3 regions of the Paenibacillus sp. TSA_86.1 genome follow, and region 3 is predicted to be linked to each of the others. Evidence: riboswitches for the same ligand, from Rfam matches in the RefSeq annotation. Region 3 holds a riboswitch; each other region holds the start of a gene.
What was found. Region 3 has a riboswitch for thiamine pyrophosphate ahead of thiC (phosphomethylpyrimidine synthase ThiC). Riboswitches for the same ligand answer to the same signal wherever they lie in the genome.
Positions count from the first base shown of each region.

Region 1: another riboswitch for thiamine pyrophosphate. It lies ahead of ACUTVW_RS12565 (thiamine phosphate synthase); the one in region 3 lies ahead of thiC (phosphomethylpyrimidine synthase ThiC).
Region 2: another riboswitch for thiamine pyrophosphate. It lies ahead of thiM (hydroxyethylthiazole kinase); the one in region 3 lies ahead of thiC (phosphomethylpyrimidine synthase ThiC).

Region 1 covers NZ_JBQZGE010000004.1:301,917-312,230, reverse strand. The annotation lists gene ACUTVW_RS12615 (alpha/beta hydrolase) at 1-151, shown strand, start outside; gene ACUTVW_RS12610 (low molecular weight protein-tyrosine-phosphatase) at 365-832, opposite strand; gene ACUTVW_RS12605 (trimeric intracellular cation channel family protein) at 839-1,534, opposite strand; gene ACUTVW_RS12600 (thiamine diphosphokinase) at 1,726-2,367, shown strand; gene ACUTVW_RS12595 (C40 family peptidase) at 2,706-3,206, shown strand; gene ACUTVW_RS12590 (winged helix-turn-helix domain-containing protein) at 3,345-4,043, opposite strand; gene ACUTVW_RS12585 (ThiF family adenylyltransferase) at 4,188-5,237, opposite strand; gene ACUTVW_RS12580 (thiazole synthase) at 5,234-6,001, opposite strand; gene thiS (sulfur carrier protein ThiS) at 6,085-6,288, opposite strand; gene thiO (glycine oxidase ThiO) at 6,285-7,529, opposite strand; gene ACUTVW_RS12565 (thiamine phosphate synthase) at 7,570-8,241, opposite strand; TPP riboswitch at 8,509-8,618, opposite strand; gene ACUTVW_RS12560 (ABC-F family ATP-binding cassette domain-containing protein) at 8,658-10,211, opposite strand; gene ACUTVW_RS12555 (hypothetical protein) at 10,266-10,314, opposite strand, start outside.
Region 2 covers NZ_JBQZGE010000019.1:80,418-90,731, reverse strand. The annotation lists gene thiE (thiamine phosphate synthase) at 1-324, opposite strand, end outside; gene thiD (bifunctional hydroxymethylpyrimidine kinase/phosphomethylpyrimidine kinase) at 324-1,136, opposite strand; gene thiM (hydroxyethylthiazole kinase) at 1,133-1,945, opposite strand; TPP riboswitch at 2,071-2,173, opposite strand; gene ACUTVW_RS24520 (radical SAM/SPASM domain-containing protein) at 2,402-3,283, shown strand; gene ACUTVW_RS24515 (pectate lyase) at 3,649-4,317, shown strand; gene ACUTVW_RS24510 (ATP-binding protein) at 4,643-6,124, shown strand; gene ACUTVW_RS24505 (response regulator transcription factor) at 6,117-6,809, shown strand; gene ACUTVW_RS24500 (S-layer homology domain-containing protein) at 6,930-8,441, shown strand; gene ACUTVW_RS24495 (ankyrin repeat domain-containing protein) at 8,451-9,152, shown strand; gene ACUTVW_RS24490 (outer membrane protein assembly factor BamB family protein) at 9,390-10,314, shown strand, end outside.
Region 3 covers NZ_JBQZGE010000017.1:51,505-61,818, forward strand. The annotation lists gene ACUTVW_RS23450 (Fe-Mn family superoxide dismutase) at 1-91, opposite strand, end outside; gene ACUTVW_RS23455 (alpha/beta hydrolase) at 287-1,303, opposite strand; gene ACUTVW_RS23460 (IclR family transcriptional regulator) at 1,728-2,471, shown strand; TPP riboswitch at 2,634-2,747, shown strand; gene thiC (phosphomethylpyrimidine synthase ThiC) at 3,142-4,962, shown strand; gene ACUTVW_RS23470 (hypothetical protein) at 5,730-6,173, opposite strand; gene ACUTVW_RS23475 (hypothetical protein) at 6,271-6,945, opposite strand; gene ACUTVW_RS23480 (hypothetical protein) at 7,084-7,251, opposite strand; gene ACUTVW_RS23485 (zinc ribbon domain-containing protein) at 7,749-8,609, opposite strand; gene ACUTVW_RS23490 (helix-turn-helix transcriptional regulator) at 8,688-9,638, opposite strand; gene ACUTVW_RS23495 (response regulator transcription factor) at 9,985-10,314, shown strand, end outside.

The sequences.
Region 1 (10,314 bases), on a different contig from region 3:
TGATTTTGTGCAGCTGAATCGGGATACTCGTGATCTGCTGGAAAAACGCGGTGCTCTCGTCTCCTATCAGGAGAAAGACGGGAATCACCAGTGGGGCTTTTGGCAAAAGGAACTGCCCGATGCTTTGCTTTACTTTTTGCAAGAAACATAAATAGAAGAGAAACTTCAAAGATATGCAGGAACGATCCAAGCATTTTAATAACGAATTCAAAATTCATTGAACAGGCGGCTGCTTAGCCGCTTTTCTTTTTTTATCTTTTTATCGGATAATATATTGTTACCGCTTACATTCCTGCGCTGAAAAAGAAGCAGGAGTTGCGTATTATTGCCTTCCTGCTTCTTTGCCATTTCACCAATATTGATTCTATAATGATTTCTCTTCTTCTATTCTGTTCAACAACACATCGCAACCAGCATTCACCAGCTCGTACACTTCTTCAAAGTTCCCTGTGTAGTATGGATCAGGTACTTCTCTGAGCTTTTCGTTCGGCAGCAAATCCATGAACTTGATAATCTCTGCGTCTTCTCCACCCGGCAGACTTCTCACATTCTCTGCATTGGAATTATCCATACATATAATATAGTCAAATTCAGTGAAGTCTCCACTCACAAATTGTCTCGCGCTCATATTGGCATAAGAAATCTGATATCCATCCAGCAACTTGCGAGTCCCCTCATGCGGAGGTTTCCCCACGTGCCAATCGCCTGTACCAGCCGAATCAATACGAATGTGTTCTCCAAGTCCCTTCTCCAGAACTTTGTGGCGCATTACCGCTTCTGCCATAGGTGATCTGCAAATGTTACCGAGACATACAAATACAACGTTAATCATGTTATGTTACTCCCCTTTGCTCAAAGTCCCTGGAATCACGGACGGTGTATGCTGCGGAATGAGATTTTCCGGCTTCAAATGCACGTTTTCGCTTGGAGTCAACGAACGGCGCGGCAGCTTCCATTTGTAATGGACAGAACACATCCGGAAAAAGACAACTGTTACGAAACAAATCAGCAATCCAATGTTCGTTGTAAACCAGCCCATTCCGATGGCAAACCCTGCTGCCATTGCCCATACCGCGTAGATCTCATCACGCAGAACAAGCGGTTTACGCCCGGCAAGAAGATCCCGAATGATACCTCCGCCAATTCCCGTCAACACCGCTGCAACGATCACAGCACTGATGGGATGACCCATGTTGGCCGCATACAATCCCCCTTGAATCGCAAAAGCAGCTAGTCCAATCGCATCAAACAATGCCTCTGTCCGTTTCCAGTGACCGATCCACTTCAAAGGAAGTATAAAAGCAACGGCCACCGAAATCAGCGCAAGCATAATTAACGAGCCCTGGCTCCACAATGTCGTTATAGGCACGCCTATGAGCACATTCCGGATCACTCCGCCTCCGAATGCTGTGACAAGCCCAAGCACGAGCACGCCCAAGATGTCATATTCCTCTTCCATGGCTACAAATGCACCGGACATCGCAAATGCAATTGTACCTATAATGCTGAATACTTCAAAAATGTGTAAGTCCAACCTGTTCAAACCTCACTTTTCAAGTCATCTCCATGTCGCTCTTCCCATTGTATCCGAGTACAGAAATTGTGCAACCACATTTTGTCGATTATACTGGTTTGGTATATAGTTTTAACTTTTAGTACCTTTAGTTCAGAATTAATTAAACACGGATATGTGTTCCCTCTATTAATAAGGAAGGATGAAATAGAATGGATTATAAACGTATTGTCATTTTCACAGGTGGCCAGCTTGCTAAACAATTCCTTCAGGAGATTAAACCCGATGACGTCATTATTGCGGCAGACCGTGGTGCACTGTATTTAATCCAGCATGGCATCAAACCACACATCGCGGTAGGCGACTTCGATTCCATTACAGATGATGAACGAGAGATCGTAAGCAGCAACAGTATGGAGTTTGTAGCTTGTGACCCAATCCATAAAGACCTTACAGATACGGAAATGGCTTTTGAGACTGCACTCGATCATGAACCTACTCATATTCTCATCTTTGGTGGAACAGGCACACGAATGGATCATACTCTCGCGAATGTTCATATTATGGTTCGGGCTATGCAACATCATATCTCCTGTGTACTACAGGACGAGCACAATTATATGACATTAACCACCTCGAGCTGTATCGTTGAACAGCGCGGATATACCTATGTGTCTCTGCTTCCGTTAACGAATGAGGTCACAGGCATATCTCTGGAAGGATTCATGTATCCTCTGGATCAAGCTACCATCCGTATGGGACAGTCCTTGGGTATCAGCAACAAACTACTGCACGAATCAGGAACAGTAACCATTGATAGCGGTCTGCTGCTCATTATTCAGAGCAAGGATTGACCTTTGAAGCACGCAGAGAGTGATGAATTTCAGAGTTTAAGATTGTCTTAGCCTGTAGCTCAACATTTAATTATTACTTTTTTGTAACCTGATTTATGAAGTTTAAAATAGCCCCAGATGAATCAATCCCCTTGAATATCAAGGGGATTTTTTAGTTATCGTATTTCCCTCTTCGTCAATGATTAATTTTTTGACATTTTTAATCGTATTTTAATAAAGACATGCAAACCACCGACCAATCAAGCTTTTTGCTTATGTATCCAATTTCTAGGGTGTTACAAACCTGTTATACTCGCTCTAGCAACTTAACGAAAACGAATTTTGGAGGTACTAACTACATGAAAACAAACTTCTTCATCCAAAAGGCCGTAACCGTCGGGTTGTGCGCTACACTAGGTTTTGGAGCTGTATTAATGACAAATGCACCTGTTGCACAAGCCGCAACTTCTTCGGTATCAACAGGACAACAAATTGTAAACTACGGTAAAAAATTTATGGGAACTCCATATAACTTTGGTGCTTCAACAACAACAACCAAAAACTTTGACTGCTCTTCTTTTATGAAGTACATTTTCAAAAAGTATGGTGTAGATCTTCCGCGCACTTCCGTACAGCAATCGAAAGAAGGTAAATTTGTCTCTAAAGCCAATCTTCGTGTTGGGGATATGGTCTTCTTCTCAAGCGGCAGCCGCTCCACCGGTTCTAATGTTACACATGTTGGTGTGTACGCCGGAAACGGCAAAATTCTTCACACTTACGGTTCACCAGGCGTAACCATTTCAGATCTAAACTCAGGTACGTGGAAAAGAACGTACATTACAGCTCGCCGCGTCCTCTAGTCCACCTGCCCCTTATATCATTCTAACTAACGACCGGATCAATTGATCCGGTTTTTTTCATATCATCCTGTCTTGTCTTTATAAATACCCGGATCATGCCTTCTTTCAAACTGGATAATAGTGGGTTTTCTATTAAAATCAGTCGCCCTCGAGCATATAACCGATTCCACGCACCGTCTGAATCAGTTTCACATCTCTACCTTTATCCACCTTGACCCGCAGATGTTTAATATATACGTCAACTACATTGGTGTCCATGACGTGTTCATATCCCCATACCTCGCGCAAAATATCACCACGTGTACAGGCCTCATTCAGATGCATGGCCATAAACTCCAGTAACTCATACTCCTTCGGGGTCAAATTCAGATATTGTCCTCCACGGCTTACTCTTCGCGACCGAAGATTAAGTCTGAGATCTCCTACCACAATGATATCCTCACCCTCATGTGTTGCACTTGCAAACAGTCGAAGTAGGCTTCGAACTCTGGCAAGCATCACCTTCCAATGCACGGGCTCCTCCATTACATCATTCGCTCCAAAATCAAGCCAATCGATAACCCGCTGCGGAGATTTCCCAGGGATTATAACCATTAAAGGTATGGACAAGCCTTGATTCATGCATTTCTTCAAAGCCATTTTATCTTGTTCACTCTGATTCGAATGCTCAGGCTCATCAATCAAAATGATCAAACGTGCACGAGTCGATTTCATATCACCCTTCTCATTCAACTCAGACCATTCGATGTGCTTCACTTCATAACCTTCGTCTTGCATGATGTGCATGATCCGGTTCACCAACTCACCAGTCCCCACTACTATGATGGCTGTTTTCATCCTTTTTTTCACCCGGCCCGTCTGTATTCCGTCGCTACTTGGCATGGATTGTACAGTTAGGATGCCATAAAAAGAAAAAGTCCATTCCCGCCGGGAACAGACATTTTCAGTCATGAAGGTGTTAAGCCAAATGATTAATGTTATTCAGCCAAAATAGCGATGAACCAATGTACGTGCTTCTGCCGTATCTTTTGTTCCATGAACAAGTACGCGACCATCCCGAAAAATGACCAATCGATGATCACCTGTTGTGAATGACACCAGAAAAGGATTACTTTCCACTTTCCCCTCCCCAAGCCGTTCCAATCGGTCTGCTGTCTGCGGAAGATCCAGCTGCATGCGGCGGGCGGGCCGAATCTGAACCGTGTCCCTGCCACACAACACATCGGTTTTCTCAAGATTGGATGCAGAAAGAAACGGATACGTGGCTGATGGGCTGCATGAAGCACAATCCCGTTTTTTCGCCCCATCTACATTGATGGATATGTACTCGTTCCTCCACACATCAAATGACAACAGTTTACGTCTAAGAGCAGCTGTATTACCACTTAGCAATTTCATCGCTTCCGCTGTCTGATTGGCTGTCACCATCTGCACCGCTTGAGGAATAATGCCAGACGTGTCACACGTATCCCCACCGAGAGGTACTTCTCCCAGAAGGCAGTTCAAGCAAGGTGTATCACCAGGCAAAAACGTATACGTAATACCGTAACTTCCGACACATCCCCCGTATATCCAAGGGATTTGATGTTTCTGCGCCATATCATTAATAAGCAGTCTTGTATCAAAATTATCCGTTGCATCCATGATTAGATCGGCATGCCCAACGAGTTCTTCCAGTTCGCCCACTCGCACATCCATCACTTTGGCTTCGATGCGAACTGTTGAATTAATTGCTGTTAGACGTTTGGCCGCCGCCATAGCTTTAGGCATACGTTCTATGGCGTCCTGCTCCACATAAAGTTGTTGCCGCTGCAGGTTGCTCCATTCCACATAGTCCCGGTCTACAATCGTAATCTGTCCAACACCGGAACGGACCAGCGTTTCTGCAATACCTGTTCCGAGTGCCCCGGCTCCAATAATGAGAACCTTGCTAGCCTTTAATCTTGCTTGACCTTCTTTGCCGAGCGGCGCATATCGTTCCTGTCTGGAATATCGATCGGACTGCTCCGCGTGATGTAACTGATCTGTCATGTATGAACCATTCCTTCCACCGGACTGCTTGCCGCAGCATAACGTTTTATTGGAATCATGCCTGATTCGTAAGCCAGTCTGCCTGCTTCAACCCCAAGTCGCATGGCTTTTGCCATAGTAACGGGATTGTTGGACCCTGATACAGCCGTGTTAAGCAGAACGCCGTCTGCCCCAAGTTCCATCGCATAAGCAACATCTTTGGGCGAACGTAAACCTGCATCCACAATTACAGGCACTACCGCCTGTTCTATGATGATCTCCAGATTATACGGATTAATAATACCTCTGCCTGCACCGATCGGAGAAGCTCCCGGCATGACTGCATGTACGCCCAGCAACTGGAGTCGTTTAGCTAAAATGACGTCGTCCGAGATATAAGGCAGCACAGTGAATCCTTTTTCGAGCAAAATGCGGCAAGCCTTGTACGTTTCAAGCGGATCAGGCAGTAACGTTACTCCGTCTCCGATGACTTCGACTTTTATCATATCACAAAGCCCCGAAGCTCGTGCAAGCTCGGCAATTCTTACTGCCTCCTCTGCAGTCGAAGCCCCTGCGGTATTAGGTAGCAGCGTATACTTGCTTAGATCGAGCGTATCCAGAAAGTGCTGCTTGCCACTCTCCTCCAGATTCAAACGACGTACCGCAAAGGTTAATACCTCTGTACCTGAAGCCTCCACAGCTTGGCTCTGCACTTCCAAATCCGGAAACTTGCCTGTTCCCAGGAGCAATCTCGATTCAAATGCATATTTACCAATACTTAACATCATTAATCCTCCTAGTATTTAATAAGATTCGATCACAACTACGATTTTACAAGTTTCAACCACTTGCCTATGAATCCCCTTGCTTAGCCGCCTCCGACAAAATGAACAATCTCAATCCGATCGCCTTCTCTTAACGTTGTTGTTTCATGATGATCTTTGGTCAAAATATTACGATTCAACTCAACCACCACCGTTTTTACTTGCAAGTTGAATGATTGCAGTAATTTGTCAACACGATTTAACCCGTCGTCAACCTGCATCTTCTGACCATTCACGATAATATTCACAGCATAACTCCCCTTCTGTTCATTCGATCAGGCGACAATGCTTCAATGCCGATCTCTTCTGCACTTTTACCCTCCAGCATATCTGCAATCCAGCGACCTGTTATCGCACTAAGTAATATTCCATTGCGAAAATGACCATAGGCCGCGTACAAACCAGTAATTTGTCCACATCTTCCTATATATGGAATTCCATCCGGAGTAGATGGTCTTACACCTGCCCATGCCCGCAAAAAGTCTGCCTCCTTGATTCCCGGAACCCAATAACTTGCCGCACCAAGTAATCGTTGCACACAATTAGCAGATACGCTGTGATCTTTTCTTCCTGGCAGACTGGTCGCTCCGATCCATACTTCTCCATTGGCCTTCGGAACGATATAGACGTCTTCTGCATATACCGTTCGATCAGGTCTGTATGCTGTTTGTTCTGCAGGAAACCGAATAGCAATCATTTCACCTTTCACCGGACTTGAAGGCAAGGTCACTCCCACTTGATGCATCAGTAGATCCCCCTGCAAACCAGCAGCCACGATCACATGTTTACAAGTTATCTCTCCCTTGGCAGTTGTAATCCCTCGCACTCGATCATTGTTCACTAATAGACGAACATCTTGAACCCCTTCCCAGATCCGGGCACCCATCATTTGAGCCGACCTCGCATAGGCTCTGGTCAACGATACAGGTAAAACTTCACTCTCCAATGGTTTGTAATACGCCCCGTACGTTTCCCGATTCAACCATGCCACTTCCCGTTGCACCTTACTCCGATCCCACCAATGCTGCCCCGAATCCGAAGAGGCATTTCGTTTATCCTTGTATTGACTTAAATCACTATATGATCGAAATGGGGTGATGAACCCGCTGCGCCTCAAGCCAACATCCATATCTGTAAGAGCGGATATTTGATCTTTTTGCTTATGCAACAATTCTCTGCTGTCATATGCCGCCTGTGCTAGAATTGGATGTGCAAAATCTTCACTATCTGCTGCGAGCATGCCGGCAGCTGCGGAGGAAGTTCCACCGGCAATCTCTGATTGCTCAACAAGAAGCACCTCCTGCCCTCTGGATGCCAATTCAAAAGCAATTGCACAGCCTACTATTCCACCACCTACAACAATTGTTTCTGCATGAAAAACTCCCCGTAATTCAGTTGGAGTATCGGATGTGGACATCATCATTAACCGATGTTGATCACACGAGGGTGCGGTAACACCTTCGGGTTGGCCCATTCCTCTCTGTTCCATTCTCTCATCCCCTTGATTGAGCATTGAGCAGCATTCACTTTCACGTTTCCACAGACTGTTTTAAAAGAGCTGCTGCATGAGCAGGATTTTCATGTTGAAGTACACCTGAGATCACAGCGGCTCCCCTGGCTCCCGCAGACCTGACAGCTCGAATGTTATCCGGCTGAATGCCCCCGATTGCCATAACAGGTACAATCACACCCGAGCATACTTCCGCCAATGCTTCTAATCCTCTTGGAGTTATATCCGGTTTGCTTGCACTTGCATATACATGCCCGAAAAAAAGGTAATCTGCGCCATACTCTTCTGCAATTTTCGCCTCATGAATTGAATGTACAGATACCCCCAGACGGGGCTGTAGATCATGCCTGTTTCCGGGTTCCAACGTCATTTTCGCCTTGTGTAACATGTCTTGGCTCCAATGCACCCCTTGATAACAAGCATCCTCAGCCGTAAACCGGTTCGCACCGTTGATTACAATCCGAGAAACTGGGACACCAGACTCGACCATCAATCTGGCCCAGTTTAACTTCTCGTGTAACGGAAGCTGCTGTTCCCGGATATGAATATAATCCGCCCAAGGCCAAATTTCTTTAGCTGCCTTCAGCGTGGCTTCTTGATCCCCTCTATTGCTGGATATTACATGCAGCTCAAAAAGAGAGTTGTTTCTTAATTGTTCATCCGATACTTTTGACTTGTCCTCAAACATCATGATAGACAACCTCGTTCTCCCTCCTTTCAACACCAAGCTTCGAATGACGTAACATACAAACGCAACAAATATAGAATCCAAAAAAGCCACTCCCGTAGGGGAGTGGCTGCGTATAAACTAAGATTCAGTTCAATAACAAACATTCGACAATACCTGATAAACAGTGTAATAGGTAACCCTATAACTGTCTGTTCGAGTATTGAAATGCATGCATCACGATGTAGTAAAGATCCCGTTTTCCATTGAAGAATCATATACTATCGTTTTCGCTGAAACGCGCCACTTCCCTACGCTGGTATGATCCAGATCAGGTGCGAAGGGTCCGGAATCGCATTCTTCCATCTCAGCCGCATCGTGCGGCCCCCCTAGTGTTCATATGAAGTTGTAGCCTATATTACCACAACCGGTTTTTTTTGTCATTGTGCTTTTTCAGACCACTCTTCTACATTCCACGTTTTGGTGACCCAGCCTTCATAAAAATCCGGTTCGTGAGATACAAGCAAAACGGTTCCCTTGTATTCCTGCAACGCACGCTGCAGTTCAGCCTTCGCCGTTACATCCAGATGGTTCGTCGGCTCGTCAAACAAAACCCAGTTGCTCTCACGCATCAGCAGTTTACACAATCTAACTTTAGCCTGCTCTCCTCCGCTCAGCATGTTAAGCGGACGAGTGATATGTTCATTTTTGAGACCGCAACGCGCAAGATGACCTCGCACTTCATTCTGTGTCAGGTGAGAAAATTCATTCCACACGTCGTCGATCGGTGTAATATTTCCAGCGCGCACTTCCTGTTCGAAGTAAGCTGTCTCCAAATAATCTCCAAGGAATGTTTTACCGCTGATTGGCGCAACTTTACCCAGAATTGTTTTGAGAAGTGTTGATTTGCCTACACCGTTACATCCCACAATGGCAATCTTTTCTCCACGTTCAATCGTCATTGTCATCTTGGGTAATAGCGGATACGTATAACCGATTTCAAAGTCGATACCTTCAAAAACAGTTTTGCTACTCGCACGAGCATCCTTGAACTTAAATGTTGGTTTCGCAGCTTCGTCTGGACGATCAATACGCTCAATTTTGCCGAGTTGTTTTTCACGGCTTTTCGCCCGGCCTGATGTTGAAGCCCGAGCCTTGTTGCGCTGAATAAAATCTTCTTGCTTTTTGATGAATTCCTGCTGCTTTTCATAGGCATCGATGTGCTGTGCTTTCTGCATACCCGCCATCTCCAGGAATTTATCATAGTTGGCAGCGTACCGCGTCAATTTGGCAAACTCCAAATGATAGATGACATTAACAACTTCATTCATGAACTCCGTATCATGAGAGATCAGCAGAAAGGCATATGGATAGTCTTTCAGATATCGTGTCAGCCACTCAATATGCTCTACATCCAGATAGTTAGTCGGCTCATCCAACAGTAGGGCCGTAGGTTTCTCCAATAATAACTTCGCGAGAAGTACCTTCGTGCGTTGTCCACCACTAAGAGCGGCAACATCCCGATCAAGACCGATGGCATTCAATCCCAAACCATTTGCCATTTCCTCCACTTTCACATCAATCAGATAAAAATCACCCTGTTCCAGCTGCTCCTGAATCTCGCCCATCTCTTCAAGCAATTGTTCCAGCTTGTCTGGATCGGCATCAGCCATCTGATCCGTAATCACCATCATGTCCTTTTCCAGTTCTAACAATGGGAGAAAAGCATCTTTGAGCACATCACGAATGGTCTTGCCTGGTGTTAACTTCGTGTGTTGATCAAGATAACCATAACGGACCTTAGGTGTCCACTCCACTTTACCGCTATCCTTAAGCAGTTTTCCCGTCAGAATATTCATGAGTGTTGATTTTCCGGCACCATTTGCTCCAACAAACCCAACTCGTTCTCCGGCGAGTAGACGAAAAGAAACATTTTTAAACAACGTACGGTCTCCAAAATTGTGACTAACGTTCTCTACTGACAATAAACTCATATGATGAGATTGCTCCTATCTATTTACATTACTTTTAGTTACCGTTTCAAACCCCTATTCTAGCACAGGTTCAGTCTTTTCTGAAAGTAATGAAAATTGGGCA
Region 2 (10,314 bases), on a different contig from region 3:
GCGGGCGCGTACCAGCGCCGCGTCCGCATCGTCCTGGCCGACGTGCACGCCGTCGGCCTCTACCGCCACAGCCAGCTCCACATCATCGTTCACGATGAACGGTATCCCGTGCTGGCTGCACACCTCGCGAAGCCGCAGCGCAAGCGTTATGCGGGCTTCGCCTGTCAGGGCACCAGTTCCCTTCTCCCGGAACTGGAACAGCGTGATGCCGCCAGTGATCGCCTGGCGGAGCACCTCCACCGGGTCACGCGCCGTATTGACGCTGCCCATCACCAGATACAACTGCAGCGTGCGGCGCACCGCTTCCGTATCCCATCTACGCATCAGCGTTCACCTCGCTGTCTGCGCTGGTACGCAAAGTGATTCGTTGGCCCGTGCCCGGTCCCGAATCCCAGCTCATCTTCAATGGCTGCCTGAATGAATGCTCGCGCGGTCGTAACGGCAGCCAGAACAGGAGAACCCTTCGCGAGTTCAGCGGTAATCGCAGCAGAGAACGTGCAGCCGGTTCCGTGTGTATGACGTGTCATTACCCGAAGGTTCTCCAAATAATGAAAGGAATGCCCGTCATACAGGACATCGACAACCATACCGCTTCCCGTATCATGTCCGCCTTTAACCAAGGCATACGTCGTGCCCATCTGCACCAATTGCCTTGCGGCCTCCTCCCGCTCGCTCAGGTTCCGAATAGACATTCCGGTGAGCAGTTCGGCTTCCGGGATGTTAGGTGTTGTGAGTAAGGCATGGGGGAGTAGATCCTGAATGAGTGCTTGTACTGCCTCTTGCTGTAGCAGAGGCGCACCGCCTTTGGCAACCATCACGGGATCAATCACCAGATTAGACCAGCCGTATTGCTGCCATTTTGTCGCAACAAGACGAATAATCTCGGCACTATACAGCATACCTGTCTTGACTGCACGTGGCTGAAAGTCGGCTCCCGTTGAATCAAGCTGCTGGGCAATGCCGGCGTAATCAATCGGAAACACACCTTGAACCCCGGTTGTATTCTGTGCGGCAATTACTGTAATGACCGTCATTCCGTATACACCAAGTTCCTGAAAGGTTTTGAGATCTGCCTGGATTCCGGCTCCCCCGCCGTTATCAGACCCGGCAATGGTTAACGCTTGAGCAATGTTCATCGTACACCTCCACGAATCTGACGAATTTGTGCATGCTCAGATAACAGTGAAGGTGTCACCTGCGCCAGTTGATTTAACAGTTCAATCTGGAAGTTGCCTGGCCCCTGATGAGCCGTTCGTACTGCAGCCTGTTCAGCGGCTACACCGTAGTAAGATGTCGCCTCGACCACACTGTTCAGCATGTCGTGTCCCGGCTCGGCTATCGCAGCAAAGGCGCCAATGACCGAGCTGAGCAGGCAGCCTGCACCGGTAACCTGGGTGAGCAATACATGTCCGTTGTTTGTGAGGAAGGTATGATATCCGTCTGTAATAATATCGTATTGGCCTGTAATGACGACAATACAATCAAGCTGTTGCGCTGCCTGCTCCGCAATCCGTATTCGGTCTCCCTCGCCGGCTCCGGCATCCACACCTTTGATATTCCATGGTACACCAATGACATGAGCGACTTCGGCGACATTGCCTCTTAATACCGTAAGGCGAAGCTCACGAACCAGCATCTGTACCGTATCCGTGCGATATGCTGTTGCTCCTGCGCCAACAGGATCAAGCACGACAGGCACATGATGCGCATTGGCCGATTGTCCGGCCAGGCGTATAGATTGAACGACCTTCTCATCCAATGTGCCGATGTTCAGCACCACTGCTCCAGCCATGCGAGCGACGTCAGCGACTTCTTCATGGGCGTAGGCCATAAACGGAGAGGCGCCGAGGGCAAGCAGACCATTTGCCGTAAAAGGGGCAACCACAAGGTTGGTAATATTATGAACCAAAGGATTGAGTGATCGTACACGTTCAAGATAAGACATCGTCATTTCCTCCTTTTGATTTAGAACAAAATACAAAAAGCCCCGCCCATTTCCGGAGAAATGAGCAGAGCTATACGTTTGAACTGAAGTTGATCCCCATCAAGGCTAGAGATCATCCACTGCCAATAAAAGCTGCCCCACTTCCCTCCGCTGGTATAATCCAGATCAGGTTCAAAGGGTCCGAATCGTCGTATTCGTCTCAGCCGCAAGGCTCCCCCAGTGCAAATGTACAAGATATGCAGTTATGTCCTCAGCATATATCCATCTTGGCTTAATGTAAATAGGGAGGGCATTCGAGTCTTGAAATAGAGATGAAAATATACTGGACTTTGTACGGATCCTCTGATTACGATTTACCTTGGCTCCTTAACCCGATATAATGGGGATTGGCTCATATGGCCGTACTACGAATGAGGGCAGGACCGTTGTTCCTCCCGGCAGAATGGGGACCCTGAGTTGAAAACGTTCAAGAAAGTATATATTGAAATTACAAGCATCTGTAATCTGGCATGCAGCTTTTGCCCACAAACGAAGCGAGCCAAAGGATTCATCGACCCTGAAGTCTTTAATAATATATTGGATCAGATCAAACCACACACGAAACATATCTACCTGCACGTCAAAGGGGAACCGCTGCTTCATCCCAAAATTGACCTGCTGCTGGATATGGCTCATGCCAAGGGATTTAAAGTAAACATTACGACGAACGGCACGCTGCTGCCGAAGACACAGCATAAATTATTGGGTAAACCTGCACTGAGACAGATGAATTTCTCGTTGCACAGCTTTGACGGTCATGAAGGTTCTACGGATCGCGACGGATACTTACGTAACATTTTGTCTTTTGTGCGTGAAGCGGTGAAACATAATGTCATTGTCTCGTTCCGATTATGGAATCTGACACAGGATAACTTCACGAATGCTCAGATGAATCGAAATCGGGAGACGCTTGAGGTACTCGAGCGTGAATTCAATCTGGACTTTCGGATTGAGGAAAAAGTCCTTCCAGGTAGCGGTGTGAAAATTGCACCCAACGTATATCTGAATCAGGATCATGAATTCCAGTGGCCAAGTCTGGATGCACCTGAAGATGATGGCAAAGGGTTTTGCCATGCACTCCGCAGTCAAGCCGCTGTGCTGGTCGATGGAACTGTGGTTCCATGCTGTCTGGATGGAGAAGGTGTCATCAACTTGGGGAACATCCATGAGAAGTCTTTTTCCGATATTGTGGATGGAGAACGTGCAAACAATCTGGTGTACGGTTTTTCCAAACGGGAAGCGGTAGAAGAACTTTGCCGCAAGTGCGGATACCGTCAGCGGTTCGGAGCAGGAGCTTAAAAAGGTGTGGAACATCATAGGATAAATTCTAACGAAAGGACTTGTCTGCTTAAGTATAGACAAGACCCTATATGCCCCTAATGTCTTCATCAGACAATAGGGGCTTTTTTGATGAAATGGTACGGTAAAAGCAGCATATCACGAGTTAATATCGGTACATATCAACGAAGTTATATCCAATGAACAAGCCATTGTTATCCAGAATTATGCTAAAAAATGTAAATCTAATCTCAGGATTATTCCTGTAATCCCCCATGTTTTGTAGGATGAGGACAGGTTCCGAGTAGTGTTCTCTTCTGCGGTTCCGTGAGAGAAGCCAGTGTGCTTGGAGACGAATTCACTTATATTAAGGGAGGATGTTCGTGATGAAAAAAATGTTAACGCTGTTGTTGTCCGCTGGTCTGGTCGCTTCCATATTTGGTGTTATGCCCGCTGCGGCTGCGCCAACGGTTGTAAACTCAACGATTGTTGTACCTAAGGGCACGACGTACGATGGACAGGGGAAAACTTTTGTTGCCAATCCATCCACTTTGGGTGACGGTTCTCAAGCAGAGAATCAGAAGCCGGTCTTCCGGCTGGAAGCAGGCGCTACACTGAAAAATGTCATCATTGGTGCGCCAGCGGCAGACGGTGTGCATTGTTATGGTAACTGTAATATCTCCAACGTCGTCTGGCAGGATGTAGGCGAGGATGCGTTAACGCTGAAATCGTCAGGAACGGTGAACATTACAGGTGGTGCGGCATACAAGGCATACGATAAAGTGTTCCAGATGAATGCTTCGGGTACGATTAATATCAAAAACTTCAGAGCAGACGATATCGGCAAGCTGGTGCGGCAAAATGGAGGAACGTCCTATGCGGTCAACATGACGCTTGATAATTCCAACATATCCAATGTCAAAGATTCCATTATGCGTACAGACAGCAGCAGTACCCAAGGCCGAATTACGAATACACGTTATTCCAAAGTGCCAACACTGTTCAAAGGATTTGCTTCGGGTAAAACGAGCCAGTCGGGTAATACGCAGTATTAAACTGTGCGGGGCTTAATTATCCAAACCAGGTAGACTGGATCAGTTGACCAAGTTTATCTGTCGTAAAGTATTAGCACGGATCACTAATCTAACCATTGAATAATGTATCCATCAATCGTTTTAATAAGCATGTGGCTTATATAATTAAGCCATATGCACCATACAGGGTGAAGCGGAGGACATGCTGCTTCACCCTGTTTTTTGACGCTCATAGCCATACGACAATATGTAGCCAATTTGATTTGCATATGGGCAACAGGAAGCATCTTGTGATAACATGTGCACTATCTAACTGTACCAAACGCATAGTTAAGAGGGGATATCTATGTCAATTCGCATCAAAATGTTGCTTTCGTTTACAGGTATGCTTGTCATCAGCCTATTGTTTATTTTGCTCACAGCAAGCCTCTATACCATTGCGGCAACAGGGGATTTGCAAAGTTTTCGAGATATATACAAAGTACATTACCAGATCAATCCACTGACGGAACAGGGAGAGACAATCTTTCAGGAGATGAAGTTTACGGCGAAAAGTAATCCGGACGAGCTGCAGGACAAGGTATTGCTCCGTGAATTTGATATGAAGCTTCGAGCCGAGAAATCCGGTCTCTACGTGAGGCGTGAGAACAGTCCGATCTTTGAATCACGGACATTCCACCAACCCGGACTGGGACAGGCCCTTCCCGCGTACGATCTGAATAACAATCAGATTCGAAGCACGTTTAATATCGGTGAGCGTTTCTATGCGTATGCCAAGTTTGATTTTCAATATTCCAATGGAGAACGGGGCAGCATCTTTGTTATTCGGGAGAGAAGCCCCTTTGCAGAACTGACGCGCAAGCTGTTACCTGTGATGTCCCTCCTGTTGATTGGTGTTCTGATCATCGCTAACCTGCTTTTGTTCCGCTGGATCACACGCAGCTTCATTCAACCGTTGCATCAGCTGCGAAGTTCGGCCGAACAGATCAAAAACGGTAATTTGTCTTTCAAGCTTGAACCTTCCTCCAATGACGAAGTAGGACAGCTTAGTGAGGCATTTGAGAGTATGCGGAATCAGTTGCAACGATCCAATGAGCTAAGGCAGCAAGATGAGATTAACCGCAGAGAGCTGATCTCCAACATCTCGCATGATCTTCGCACGCCGATTACTAACATTAAGGGATATATTGAGGGGATTCGGGATGGGGTAGCGAATACACCGGAGAAGATGGACACTTACGTCAACATCATTCATTCCAAAGCGGTTAGCATGGATAAACTGGTGGATGAATTGTTTTTGTATTCCAAACTGGATCTGAACCAGGAACCCTTTGTGTTCAATCCAATCGATCTGGTTGATTTTATCGAGGATAGCATTGAGGAATTGCGATATGATCTGGAGGATAAGGGCATATCATTGGACTGGCATAACCGAGCCTCAGGTTCTGTGGTGTCCGCTGTTGATCTCGATAAATTACAACGCACAGTGGTTAACATTGTAGAGAATGCACTGAAATACATGAATGATGACGACAAACGACTCCGCATTATTCTTGAAGCCGATCAGGAGTGGAATACCATTACATTCGAGGATAATGGGAAAGGCATATCCGAGGAAGATCTGCCGCATATATTTGAGCGTTTCTACCGAGCTGAGCAATCACGCAACTCGTCTACGGGGGGAAGCGGTCTTGGGCTGGCCATAGCCCACCAGATTGTAGCTGGACATGGTGGTTTAATCTGGGCAGAAAGCAAGCTGGGTGAAGGCACCAGTATCCATATTCAATTGAAACGCCTCATGGAAGAAAGGGGGGAAAGCCATGACTGATATTCTGATCATTGAGGATGAAACGACCATTGCCGAACTGGAGCGGGACTATTTTGAACTCCATGGATTTACGGTAGAGCTGTGTCATAACGGGGATGAAGGTTTACGCCGTGCTCTGGACGAGAACTACCGACTTGTTATCGTAGATTTGATGCTTCCAGGTATGGACGGTTTTGAATTATGCAGGCTCATTCGTGAGGAGAAGGAAGTACCGATCCTTGTCGTATCCGCAAAAAAAGAGGAGATCGATAAAATCCGCACGTTTAATCTCGGTGTCGACGATTTTATTACGAAGCCGTTCAGCCCAAGCGAACTGGTCGTAAGAGCCAAGGCTCACCTGACCCGGTACGAGAGATTGCTCGGCAAGAGCAAACCTGCTGAACAGGATGAGATCCACATTCGCGGACTTCACATCGACAAGGGATCACGCCGTGTATTTTTGAACGGAGAAGAGGTGGGCATCACCACCAAAGAATTTGATCTGCTTGTATTTTTGGCGAGTCATCCGAACCGCGTATTCAGCAAATCCGATCTGTTCGAACGGATCTGGGGCATGGAATCGAATGGCGATATTGCAACGGTAACAGTGCATGTTCGCAAGCTGCGCGGGAAACTGGAGAGTGATCCGAAACATCCCGAATACATCGAAACGGTCTGGGGTGCGGGGTATCGTTTCACCATATAAGTTTAGAGAAAGATTCGTTGCAGTTTATATTTTGTTAATATATTTGTCCGTTGGAGTTTCTTTTTATCCCCTACGCTATAGATAGATGCAACAACTACCTACAGAGGGGAAGAACATTTCATGAATCTTACAGCCCGTAAACTAGCAGCACTATTAACGATAACCGCATTGGGAACAGCGACACTCCCATTCACAACACCTCAAGCTCAGGCAGCTGGATTCACAACTTCGATGTCCGCTACAGCGACACAGCTTACGAATCAACAGGTGCAGGCGTCCATCAAGGAACTGAACCGTCTGGGGATCATGAACGGATATAGCGATCAATCGATGGGTGGACTTCGGGCGATCACACGCGCAGAGTTAGCTTCATTGATATATAGAACATTTGATTTGCAGAACAAGACAGGAGACAGTGCAGTAACGTTAACGGATATCCAGGCGAATGCTTGGTATGCACCGTATGCTTTGAAGGCAGTGGAGATGGGCATCATGCAGTCCGTGGATGGCGAGTTCCATCCTCAACGTCTGGTAACGGATGAGGAGCTGGAAGAGGTTGTATCTAAAGCATTAAAACGGGATGTGAAGTCCGTACACCATTGGATGAGTGCTTTCTATGAAGAAACGGGCTCTGTGACACGGGGCGAAACGGCAGTGTTGCTGCAAAAGGCTTATCAAGCTATCCCATCGGATCAAGCTCGCATTGAGAGTATTAAACCGTTGAATAACATGACTCTTGTGATCACCTTCGACAAGCCACTTACGGTAGAAGATGAAGTGTTTGCCAAATCCCGGACAGACTTTGCATTCAGCGGGGGGCTAACCTTAACCAATATGCCACGTTTGAAAACAGGCTCTGTTGCTACATACATCGTGCCGACATCCGTTCAACAAGCTGGAGAAGCATACAGCCTTACATATAAAGGACAAGATGCTGGTTCATTCAAAGGCAGTGACGTTAAAGTAAATATGACTCAAGTGCGTCAGGTCACGAATGATACGTTTGAGATTGAAGCTTTGAAGGAAAACGGAGTAGTGGATTACGGTTATATCATTTCGGCATACAGTGCTGGCCGTGGAGCTAATGCCTTCATTCTGAACGATCAGGAGCAGGCAGACGGCAAAACATATCAGATTATTTCGTCCATGCAGTCAAGACAAGTGATTATTACGCCGGAAAATGGAGAAGCGATTATTGCCAAGTATGTTCCGTTTACTCAATCGACGGATGGCAGACAAGAACCCAAATTCCGATTGCCAGAAGGCCAGATTCTGAGACCAGGGGTATCTTATACCGTGACTTCCGAGTGGGCCAATTTCGAACATGCTTCGTTTACGGCAAAATCGTTTGAATCATTAGTCGTTGAGCATGCCAAAGTTGCAAGTGAAACTGCCATTGAGGTCACACTTGCACAAGATCCGGGAGATGAACTATTCGCTGGACGGAGTGTTACTCTGACGTCACCAGATGGGCAAGTCCTGACAGCTACGTATAAATATTCGAGCCGTAAAGGCGCAACAGGTGTATTTGATCTTACGAATGGAGAAAAGCTGATTTCCGGCACAGTCTATACGCTGAACCCGGTTGGTGATTGGGGTGTTGCATCATCGGTAACGGTGGTACAGCAGTAAGGAGGGATCATGAACAAATCCTTGATGCTGATCATTCTAATCAGCAGTGTGTTATTCGTTCAAGGCTGTAATCTTAACGAAAAAAGTGTCTCAAAGGAGGGAAGCCGCATGGCTTCACTAAATCAACAGTTGCTCAGTGCAGCTGAAGCAAAAGATACCGAGGATATTGAAAAGCTCCTTCAGGAGGGAGCCGAAGTTCAGGCTCAGGATCAGAGTGGGAGAACGGCTCTGATGATTGCGACATATAATCAGGATACCGCATCTGTGCAAAAGCTGATTGAAGCGGGTGCAGATGTTAACCAGCAGGATGATATGTTGAATAGTCCGTTTTTATATGCGGGTGCTGAAGGGTATTTGGATATTTTGAAGCTGACCATTCAGGCAGGAGCAGACCCTTCCATCACAAACCGTTATGGGGGAACAGCACTCATCCCCGCTTCCGAGCATGGATATGTCGATGTGGTTCGAGAGCTGCTAACCAATACTACGGTAGATGTGAACCATGTGAATAAATTAGGATGGACAGCATTGCTAGAGGCGATCATTCTAAACGATGGCAATGAACGGCAACAGGAGACCATTCAATTGCTTATTCATCATGGGGCTGATGTTAATCTGGCTGATGGCGATGGTGTGACTCCCCTCCAACATGCCAAAGCAAAAGGTTTTAAAGAAATCGAAGCTATTTTGTTGCAAGCAGGTGCAAAGTAGTGACACGCTATTGATGCGGGGCAAATGGGTATCTTAAAATGGGTATCTTCCAAGGCAGTAAATGAAGAAACAACGAAAACGGGATAGAGCAGCTTTGGCTGTCTCTTCCCGTTTTTTTATGGGAACTAGATTGGGGGATGACGACAAGGAGGCATTTTCCAAAATCATTTTGGAGAAACAGGTAACTTTTTGAGAGTCAGAGCGTCTTATATGGAAATAACTTCTATTGGGGGATGAATGCGTGTGAAAAAGGGGCCTGAACGAAACATAGGGGGTTATACTCGCTGCGTTACCTTGACAGGAATAACCGTGCTGTTGCTAACAGGGTGTGTGACGGGAGAGCAACAAGCAGATGCATTTGGCGGACAAGCTCAGACTTCAAAGCAACAGATGCTGGAACAGAAATTTAAGTTTCAACTTCCAAATGCAGATTCAACCATATCCATGTTATCTCAGCCTCTGACACCGCTCTCCTCGCAACGGGCTTCCGTCAATATCCCCTACAAAAAGGGAGAGCGAGTCACGCTGAAAGCCGGCTTACCGCTTTTCAGTGTAAGGAAGGATAGCCGCATCGCTGCGGATCAAATGAAGATCACACATCTTACGATACCATCGGAAAAGTATACTCTGGCCGCGATTCAGGGGGAGTGGGTGCAGGTCAAGACCAAGGAGCATGACAGCTACTGGCTTCCTGGCTGGTATGCACTCAAACAGAGTAACCTTATGAAGGAGACTGATCTCCGCACGATCACTGTCAAAACCGGTGGCAAGCTGTATCTTACCCCAGATAGTACTGTCGCATGGTCCTCCAGTGAGTCTCTATCCGAACAGGCACTCATCGTGTCAGAGTGGAAGGATTGGTATGGTGTGTCCATCGCACCTCGCATCTGGAGTGAGGAATCGACGGGCTATCACCATGTATTACTCTGGGTCAAGAAAAAAGATATTGAGAGTCAAACTTCCGTTCCGGATAGATGGTTTGTAAGTGAATCATCGTTGCCAACCTCTCTGCTCCGCCAACTGGTAGATACAAAGCTGGATCAGACGACAAGCACCAAGCAGGCCGTTAAGTGGTTAGGGGAGCCGGATTGGAAGGAACACTCCAGAAATCTGAATGAACCCGGCGATCCGATGAGGATCGGACAGACGTGGAGATATGAGC
Region 3 (10,314 bases):
GGAGTGTATGTTCTTTCTCTTGCTCTTTCCAGAAACGGATTTCTTCCAGCGTCCGCAGAGGCAGCAGATGGCCGTATCCATCGCAGTTCATATCCGTTATACCTCCAATCTTTCCGTTTGTTTTCCCTCAGTCTTCGTTCAATTATCTTTACTCTGTCTCAACAGTGTATTCTTGCAGCGTATTGTCCTATGTGTATAAAAAAAGAGCCCCGGAGGGCTCTAAGGTCATCTAATGTTAGATATCATTTTGATTATTGAAAACGTATATTCCTGAATGACTACGTTACTACTGGTTTGGTTGCACACCCTCGTTGCTTGTCTTCGTCACATGACTAAGGAAGGTCGAGACGCGGCGTAAATATTCTTTTGGATGCTCCCGGAAGATCAGTTCATGATGTGCGTCCGGTACAATCCATTCTTCTGAATAAGGATTGGTCTGATTGGCGGCAAGCTGCTCAGCAATCGGGTAAGGTGCTTTCTCATCCTCTGTGCCATGAATGAAGAAGATCGGGAATGGATAGTCTTTTTTCTTCACTTCCTGATACGGAATTTGCTGTAAGCCGGTACCATTCAAGATCGGGAAGAGTAACTTCATAATCTCCAGCGTAGGCTGACGCGGCAGATTGATCTGATTATGAATGTTGTGATACAGCGTATCCGGCTCCAGCAGAAACGTGCTATCCAGAATCATGGCATCCACTTCGTTGGTCAGCAGTCCAGTCTGTAGAGCCGTTCCGGCTCCCATGGAGAATCCCCAGACAACAAGCTCCTGTGCACCCCGCTGCTTCGCATACTGAATGGCTCCCAGTAGTTGCTGTGACTCCGCTTTACCTCCAGTAGCTACCGCCCGGTTCACCTGAGAGGCAAAGCCATAATCGAACATCACCACATTAAACCCGAGTTGGTGCGCGTAATGAGCGAGGTCATACATGGGTACCCAGGTTTCCTCGCGATTGGCTCCATAGCCGTGACTGAAGATAATGGTTTTACCTGCATCGGTATTCGCTGGAATATACCAGCCTTGCATCGTGCGACTGCCATCTGCCGCAGGGAATGTGATGTCTTCGTATTTCATATTTTTGGCTTGCATCGGGTTGGAGAACACTGGCGCGACCGTAGGATTGGAGAGTACCCATGCAATATAACCGTGTAAGGCAATAAAACAAAACAATAAGAAAAATACAACGGAGAGCAGCAACGCTACGATAATATGCTTGAACCGAATCAGCCTGGGTGACAATGAAGAGGGCAGATCGGACACTTTGGTATGCAGCGGGGCTTCGCTCTGGGATGTCGGATACATGCACGCCCCTCCTTTGAGTTTCGGTTAAAGATACATTTGGCCAAGATTTTAACGATGTGAAAAATAGAATGTTATATCTGTTCAAGCCATATTCATGACGATGACAGCGTGATTCTAAAGTCACACTTTGTGTTGTTATAAACGAAAGGGTTCCTGTCTTTATCGTATGTCCCCATATAGTCAAAGTCAATCAAATGAAGGCATTTGTTACGCAATTGTTATATAGTTCTTAAGATGTAGAGGTAACTTTTCCATAGTGTGTAAATTACAGGGGGTTACGAAGTGCAAAATGCATATCCTGGTCCACTTTCTAGATTGCGCATTACCTTCAAAAAGGTTCTTTTTGGTTTACAGATGAGACCGTTTCTCATATAATTTATGTAACCAAGTTTCATGTGATGAAACATGAGGAGGGCACCATGCCATGGAAGACCGCAAGTTAACCGTCCGGGCTGTAGAACGGGCGCTGGATATATTATTATGTTTTACCACACGCAGTGATCTTGGACTCACCGAAATTGCCAGTCAGATCGGTTTACACAAAAGTACGGTGCATCGATTGATGGCAACACTGGAGGATCGGGGGTTCGTGATACGCGACGCAGCAACCGAGAAGTACCGGCTTGGCATTCGCATCTGGGAACTGTCTGCGCACATGTCACGTAGTGATGATCCTGCGATTTTGCTATTGCCCGCGATGGAACGGCTCCGGGATCGGTTGGGCGAGACGGTAAGTCTCTATCTCCGTGACGGCAGCGAGCGGATTCGGATTCAGGCGGTGCAGAGTGATCAGGCGATTCGCCGGGTTGCGCCAGTAGGTGTCAGACTGCCGCTTTCCGTAGGAGCTTCCAGCAAAGTGTTGATGGCCTTTGCATCTGAAGAGGATCGGGAGGAGCTGATGAACGGCTCGGAATGGCCCGTATTTATTGATCCAGCAGTATATTTGGCACAGATGGAGGACATCAGAGGAAGCGGTTATGCAACCAGTTATGAGGAACGCGAGCCGGGAGCTGCTGCGGTGTCCGTACCGATTATGGATCGCAGAGGCAATATCGCGGCAGCGCTGTCTGTGTCGGGGCCTGTCAGCAGGCTCTCGCAAGACACATTGCATGAGTACGCTCCTGTATTGAAAGAAGCGGCCGCGCAGATGGGACTTATGTTGTCGTAAGGCCAGGCTCATGCTTGAAGTTTTGCACAAAAGGAATTGATGATCTGGAATATTAAGGTTGTATTTATAACCAGATTAAGCTACTCTGTAATGGACGGCCCATCGGGGCCGGTTGAATGTCATATTTTTAAGTTGAACAGCGGCTGAATTGCCGTAATACGTTTACGTTACTGGGGGAGTCCGAATTGTCCGGACTGAGACGGAATCGCATGAGATTCCGGACCCTTTGCACCTGATCTGGATCATACCAGCGTAGGGAAGTAATCGGCCATATGACCACAAGCACCACAGACGTTAACCTGGGATAGATGCTGTTTGGCAGCAGATGGCCCTTGTTGCGTGTATGGTGATGGACATCAGTCGGTTCCTTCGGAACCGGCTTTTTTTATTTACAGTGCCTGGCAGAGATTCACTTGTTGTGTTTCACTATCGCGGTGACAGCATAACCATTGCGACATACATGCCTGGACTTCCAGGTGAAGTGATCTCGCTTCTCTCGCTGACTGTACATAAAAATTTGTCTCCTGGATCTGTTTGGCTGCGTGGGCAGGAACAATCCTGCTGTACTTCTGTGCTCTGAATGTTTCCGGGCAGGTGTGGTGGTCGTTGAAACTGACGCATTGGTGGAGACATAACGCAAGAGAAGATTACAGAGGAGGAAACAGGAGACATGAGTACACATAAGCAAACGGGGCAACAGAATGGAATCGAAGAATTGGGGAGCGAGGGTCATCCGGTGGAAAAAGAAACCGGAGCGGCTGGAAGGGTTCAACCCTTCCCGGGCAGCCGTAAAGTCTACATTCAGGGCTCACGACCGGACATCGCTGTACCGGAGCGTGAAATTGCCCTTCATGACACCAATACTCCCCAAGGGGTGGAGCATAATGAGCCGCTGCGTGTCTACGATACGAGCGGCCCGATGACCGATCCCGAATTCCAGATGGACATTCGGGCCGGTTTACCTGCGCTTCGCACGCACTGGATCATGGAGCGCGGTGACGTGGAAGCGTATGAGGGCCGGGCAATCAAGCCGGAGGATAACGGCTTGAAGCCCGGAGGCCGAAGAGCCGGGGCAGAGGAATACCCCGGCCTTCGGGGGCAGCCGCTGCGTGCACAGGCTGGACGCTGTGTCACACAGATGCACTATGCACGGCAGGGCTTGATTACGCCAGAGATGGAGTACGCCGCTATTCGTGAAGGCGTGGAGCCGGAATTCGTGCGGCAGGAGCTGGCGAGCGGCAGGGCAATTCTTCCCTCCAACATCAATCACCCGGAGAGTGAGCCGATGTTGATTGGTCGTCATTTTCACGTGAAGATCAATGCTAATATTGGCAATTCCGCTGTATCTTCCTCCATCGAAGAGGAAGTGGAGAAGATGACCTGGGCTGTGCGCTGGGGATCGGATACGGTGATGGATCTCTCGACAGGCAAGAATATTCATACGACACGGGAATGGATCATCCGTAACTCCCCTGTGCCGATTGGCACGGTGCCCCTCTATCAGGCATTAGAAAAGGTGAATGGAGAGGCTGAGGCGCTCACCTGGGAGTTGTACCGGGATACGCTGATTGAACAAGCGGAGCAGGGTGTGGATTATTTTACGATTCATGCCGGCGTATTGCTGCGATATATTCCAATGACGGCGAAACGGATGACGGGCATCGTTTCACGGGGCGGGTCGATTATGGCGGCATGGTGCCTGGCACATCATCAGGAGAACTTTTTGTACACTCATTTTGAAGAAATCTGCGAGATTATGAAAAGGTATGATGTGGCTTTCTCTCTTGGGGACGGACTGCGCCCAGGCAGCATCTACGATGCCAATGACGAGGCACAGATGGCGGAGCTGGCAACGCTCGGAGAATTAACGCAGATTGCGTGGAAGCATGATGTACAGGTGATGATTGAAGGGCCGGGGCATGTGCCGATGCACAAGATCAAAGAGAATGTGGATTTGCAGATGGAAATCTGCCAGGAAGCGCCGTTCTATACCCTTGGGCCGCTGACCACGGACATTGCACCGGGATACGATCATATTACGTCTGCGATTGGGGCGGCGATGATTGGCTGGTTTGGTACGTCCATGCTCTGTTATGTCACGCCGAAGGAGCATCTGGGGCTTCCGAACAAGGATGATGTGCGTGAAGGGGTTATCGCTTATAAAATAGCCGCTCATGCGGCTGATTTGGCCAAAGGCCACCCACGCGCCCAGCGCCGGGATGATGCGCTGTCGAAGGCACGCTTCGAATTCCGCTGGCGGGATCAGTTTAACCTGTCCCTCGACCCGGAACGGGCACTATCCTACCACGATGAGACGCTACCCGCAGAAGGGGCGAAGGAGGCACATTTCTGCTCAATGTGCGGGCCGAAGTTCTGCAGCATGCGCATTACGCAGGATATTCGTGCCTTTGCCGCAGATCGCGGCCTGAATGATGAGGAAGCGGTCGCCGCTGGGATGCTGTCGAAAGCGGCGGAGTATCGGGCACGGTAATAAAGTAGAAAAAGCCTGAAGAAGCCTGAAGAAGCGGAGCTAAAAGCTTCTGAAAGAAAGCTGCATCGGAAGCATAAGCTTCGCCGTTATCACCGGAGTTCTCCTTTTAAAAGGTTATATCTATACACTTCTCCGGCTTGGTGGTGCGATTTGAATTTAATCAAATTTTATTCCCTATCAATTTTGTTCCACATACGATACAAGATACCAGCGATTACAAACAATAAGCCATCGGACAGTCTTAGATTACCTGCATGCAGGAAAGCTGAACATCCCATACCTATTATGAACAAGATAAGGACATATAGAAATTTCATGTTCTGATCACCTCATATTTTATATTAAGGGGTCAGGCGGTTCTCGCATCTGCACAGAGAATGATCTAAAATCTAACGATCTCCACAAACCTTATTTTAACGTTTTTGGCGCGAAAAAAATTCTAACGATCTCCAGCGACGTTATTTCGCTGAAATTAGCCAAAAAAGAGGCAATTCGCTGCTAAAAACCTAAAATAAGGTTTCTCAGGATCGTTAGAATTTCAATGGTGCTGAAATGAAGTAAATAGCGTTCTCTCAGATCGTTAGCGGTAAGAAGGGAGTATCTGATCCTCCTGCGATCATTGTTCGATTGTATATATCCTCTACGGTTGTATGAATTCTTGATCTATGCATCCTCGATCCTCATAGGATTTTACGATTTCATGTAACTATCTCATAACCGTATCACGTAACCGTATCACGTAACCATAAAAATGAACCGCAACTTGGTTACTCATAATATCCTTTTGCATACACGGCTGCCGTTGAGAAGCAGAGATGTTTCATTTCATCCTGTTGATTTTCGGGTGGCATCTCCAGGAACCACGGCTCCTGCATATCCTCTCGGCTCATGGGCACAGGACGCCATAGAATCAAACCGATCTGATCGAACTGGTAACTGCAACCAAGCTCGGGATCTTCGCGGTCATATGGTGCAATGGCATCCAACTGAGGAACAAGAACGTCGGCTTCGGTGCCTAGCAGATCGAGTTCTCCCAGCATACATTTAAACTCATCACTTTCATAAAACTCAATAAAATGTGCTCTGCCTTGGGCATCGTACTCCACATTGGGATCAAAGCTGAAAGCCTCCGTCTGTTCAACTTCATTCTGTGTCATGCCCAGCCGGATATCCCCGATAGATTGACCTGGTTCAACCGTGAGATTTTTCATGTTTTCGTTCCCTCCGAAATAAAATTCTACATACGTTTAGCTATGGTGATTAGATCACTGTTGGTTTTACCATGCAACGAGTGTGCTTCCGAGTTAATTATACTTTCTTCGTGATGCCGATATCCCGCTCCAGGTTCGCGCCTAATAATGAAAGCGGCGTATAAATGGTCATACCTGCATTGGCAGATGCCTGCTCAGCGGCAGGAGCCATGGAGAGCTGAGCTGCGACAAGACAAGTATCCTTGCATTCAAGAGCAAGCTGCTGCAATGCTTCTTTTAACGCGACGTTATAGCCTTCTTGGTCACCTCGCATAATCATATCGAATAGACCAGGAAGCAACACAGATTCTAACTCAGGCTTGTCCCTTCCTACCAAGTGTTGATCCATATAGTCATGATATCGAGTCATCGTAGGCTCTACTGTGGCGGGATTGGTAAACGCGAGCAAATACCGCTTCGGATGTTTTACCATCATCGCGAGCAGTGAATCGTCAATACCCGTTACCCTAATCGGTAACGGTTGTATTTGTTCCAGCACGGCTGCGAACAAGGTGCATGTCACAAGAATAGCGTCAGCGTGACAGCGGCTCATCCATTGCAGTGTCTGATTTACTTTTTCCCGAACAAGCGCACTATTGAAATCCTCATCATGCTTGAGCCGATCAAGACCGGGGTCTACATAGTGAACCAGTTCGATATTATAAGAAGTCAGTGCTTGTTCAATCAACCTGATATTGGAGTAATGCGCGTGGAAACAGGCAATGGTGCTCATAAGCAATCCCCTTTATGTAGAGTGACTACAAGACGCGTCTGGATCACACCATAAGTGTGAACCATCGGTAAGAAACGTCGCGCCTGAAATGTCATCTTTTACACGTAGTATAGGGAGCAGCCGCAGAGATGTAAAGCGTTATCTTATGTTCATGGATACGTTCTTTTTCGCCATTTTTTGCTGTAAAATTTCATGGAAGGATAGGCCTTGAGTGTTCTCATTTTCCTTTTTAGGTGCATTGGTCTCCGTGTTGCGTGGATATTGGTGGTGATACGGGATCATTTGCTGAATAGGCATGCGGATCATCTTGGTTCCTCCTTACATGCATGATGGACATGCATCGTTCGTTTGTATGTATTTTCAACATTTGTTTTGTTGGTGACATTCAAATGAATTCGCCTTGTACACATATAGGTACATATGACTTGTTACATGAAGAAGCGGAAATTCAATTGTTATTCCGACTCGGATGTAGTGATTTTACCCGGTATTCAGAAGATGTAAACGGTTTTAGGGAAATTCAGGAACAAAGAACCTGATATGAGAGGCGAGGTATGGGAGCATGGTATCGGTTGTTAAGTGAATGGTCCTAATTTCAGGGAAGTCAATGGTGCTTGCCTCTAAGACATATGTCCAAGTGACTAGGTATGGTATAAGCTAACTAACTTGGTTCTATGGTCGGGGGATATGGATCGAAAAATGTCAAAAAAGCTGCCAAGACCACTTGGCAGCTACAGGTTTCCTCATTTGATTCTCTCTTTAAATTCCTTTTTGAATGGGGGTATCCGTTACTATTACTTCTATTACCTGCGTTCTTTTACCGCAATATATACATCCACCTGTGTATGTTCCGGGTCTAAACTCCGCTCATCGTAAAACTCAAAATCTCCCGTAAATGTGCGGTCACTCTGATGGTTCCACGCCCACACCGCTCCCCACACTTCGCTGACTACTTCAACCATCGGTCCGGTTCTCGAAGTAAACACTGCATAGGTAGCAGGCGGTAACTGAACCTCGTCGAAACCTTCAGGTAGTTGTTCTCCCTCGCCGACTTCATGCCCGATCAAAATGGTATATTCACCGGCAATGCCATCCGCGTAATCCGTGTAACAGCCGTAGCGTGCAGCTTCAGTAGCCGGAATATGTTCGGAGGCAAAATAACGACCCCATAACGCGCCGATGCTGCCTTGGCCGCTCATCTCAATCGCATTGGTTGTACGTGCGGACAGTCCGGCTAGGCGTTTGCCCGGAAGGGTAACATAGCGAGCAGGCTCGCTGGAAAACGGAGCATTTTTCGCTGGATTAGACGCATCTGACAGAGATGATTGCTCGTCTGCTCTTATTTTTCCTGCCAAAGTGTTATCTAACACAGTAGCCCCGTCCTCACCGCTCCGTTCATTTCCTTCATTGCGCCAGCGTTTCAAAAAGGGTAGTTGGTTGCGCAGCATCGAGCGAGCCGATTCCTCATCCATGCCTTCTTCCTTGAGAATGGCGGTGCACATCTCGGTCATACCTTCAAGCGAGATGCCCGGCTGCTCAAACTTGCCATCCTTGTAACAATAAATGCAGTATTCCCGGGTGGTGCTGCCATCCATTTCTGTACCAAATTGATCGGCGCTTGTGAGTGGCATACCACAGCTTTGACATACGGTAACGTTCATCATTCATTCCTCCTCGGTTATATGTACAACTTCAACCTGAACATAGTTGAAGTATACGGGGAGGAACTGGACAGCTGTCTGTCAGGTTTGAGCTGAGGTTTTATAATTTTGCACAATTTGCTCTGCCATACGGCACACATTGTCCCGAATATGCAGAGGTTCCAATACCTCCACGTCCGCGCCAAAGCCGAGAATAAAGCCATATAGCCAGTTATCTTCCGGGAAAGCGATCTGGCTGATATAATACCCGTTGCCGTCAGGCAATACATTTTCAATACCGAACCATTCTTCCGCGAGATGACGGGCACGGGCATGGAATCTCAGGGTAATCCCAAGCTTGTTGTCTGGCTGGCTCCATTCCTGTTGCCATGGCCGGTCTTGAAGGTTGATGGATTTTCGTTCAAAGTGCTCTGCGGCAAGAAAGACTTCTTTCATCCGAACGAGCTTGAACATACGGAATTCATTTCGTTCATGGCAGAAGGCATACAGATACCACGCGTGTCTCTTCAGCACAAGCGTGTGTGGTTCAACCGTACGATAGGTCTGTATACCTTCGGCGCTGCAATAGGCAAAATAAATGCATTGAAGCTGATCGATCCCCTGATCAATAACGTTTAATTTGTTTTGCAGAGCTTCAGGGTGTGTCCACGTTGAATAATCCACGATGAATCGATGGGTGCTGGCTTGAAAATCTTCGTTTTTGGCTTCCGGCACAATACTGCTGAGCTTCTCTACCAATAACTCACGCGCAGTATTTGTATGCGAGGTGGATATGCTGCGCAGCGCGGTGACGATGGCAACGAGATCCTTGTCGGTTAACAGATTGCGATCCAGGCGGTAACCTTCTGCTAGCCCGATGCCGCCGCTTGCTCCCTGATAGGTCACGACCGGAATCCCGGCTTGCCCCAATGTGTCGATATCCCGATAGATCGTACGGATCGATACCTCAAACATATCTGCCAGGTCTTTCGCCTGTAATCGCCTGCGGTTAATGAGCAGTACTACAATGGCTAACAAACGCTCCAGTTTCATAGCGATCTCTTCCTTTTTTTTATTTGTGTTTATATAAATGAGCAATTTCTTTTACACTTGAACGGAGAGAACAGAAAAAACCCGGAGAAGCGAAGCGCTCGCTGAGAGCATTCTGAAAGAAAGCTGCTTCGGAAGCATATGCTTATCACCGGATTTTCCCTATAGAGAAGGGAAGCAAAAAATCTGGGGATAACAGCGATCGGAAGGTTATTCTGTCATCGGAGTGGGCTGTGTAAAATTTTTGTTCTACTAATATAACATTGCTTTCAATTGTTAAACCCGGACTTATCTGTTAGATTCATATGTATTATATTGCCCAGCATCCCATATAGGAGTGAAATAAGCAATGAAGCGAATTACGATTCTGATTGCGGACGATGAAGTAGAGATCGCAGATCTGGTTGCTTTACATTTACAAAAAGAAGGCTATCATACCGTCAAGGCATCTGACGGACAGTCAGCACTGCAGGCGATCCAGACACATGCTATTGATTTAGCCGTACTGGACATTATGATGCCGGGTATGGACGGGTATGAAGTGACCCGCAAAATACGGGAGCAGCATCATTTTCCAATTATTTTCCTGAGCGCCAAAACCTCGGACATGGATAAAATCACGGGGCTTGTGATGGGTGCCGATGATTATATGACCAAACCGTTTAATCCGATGGAGCTT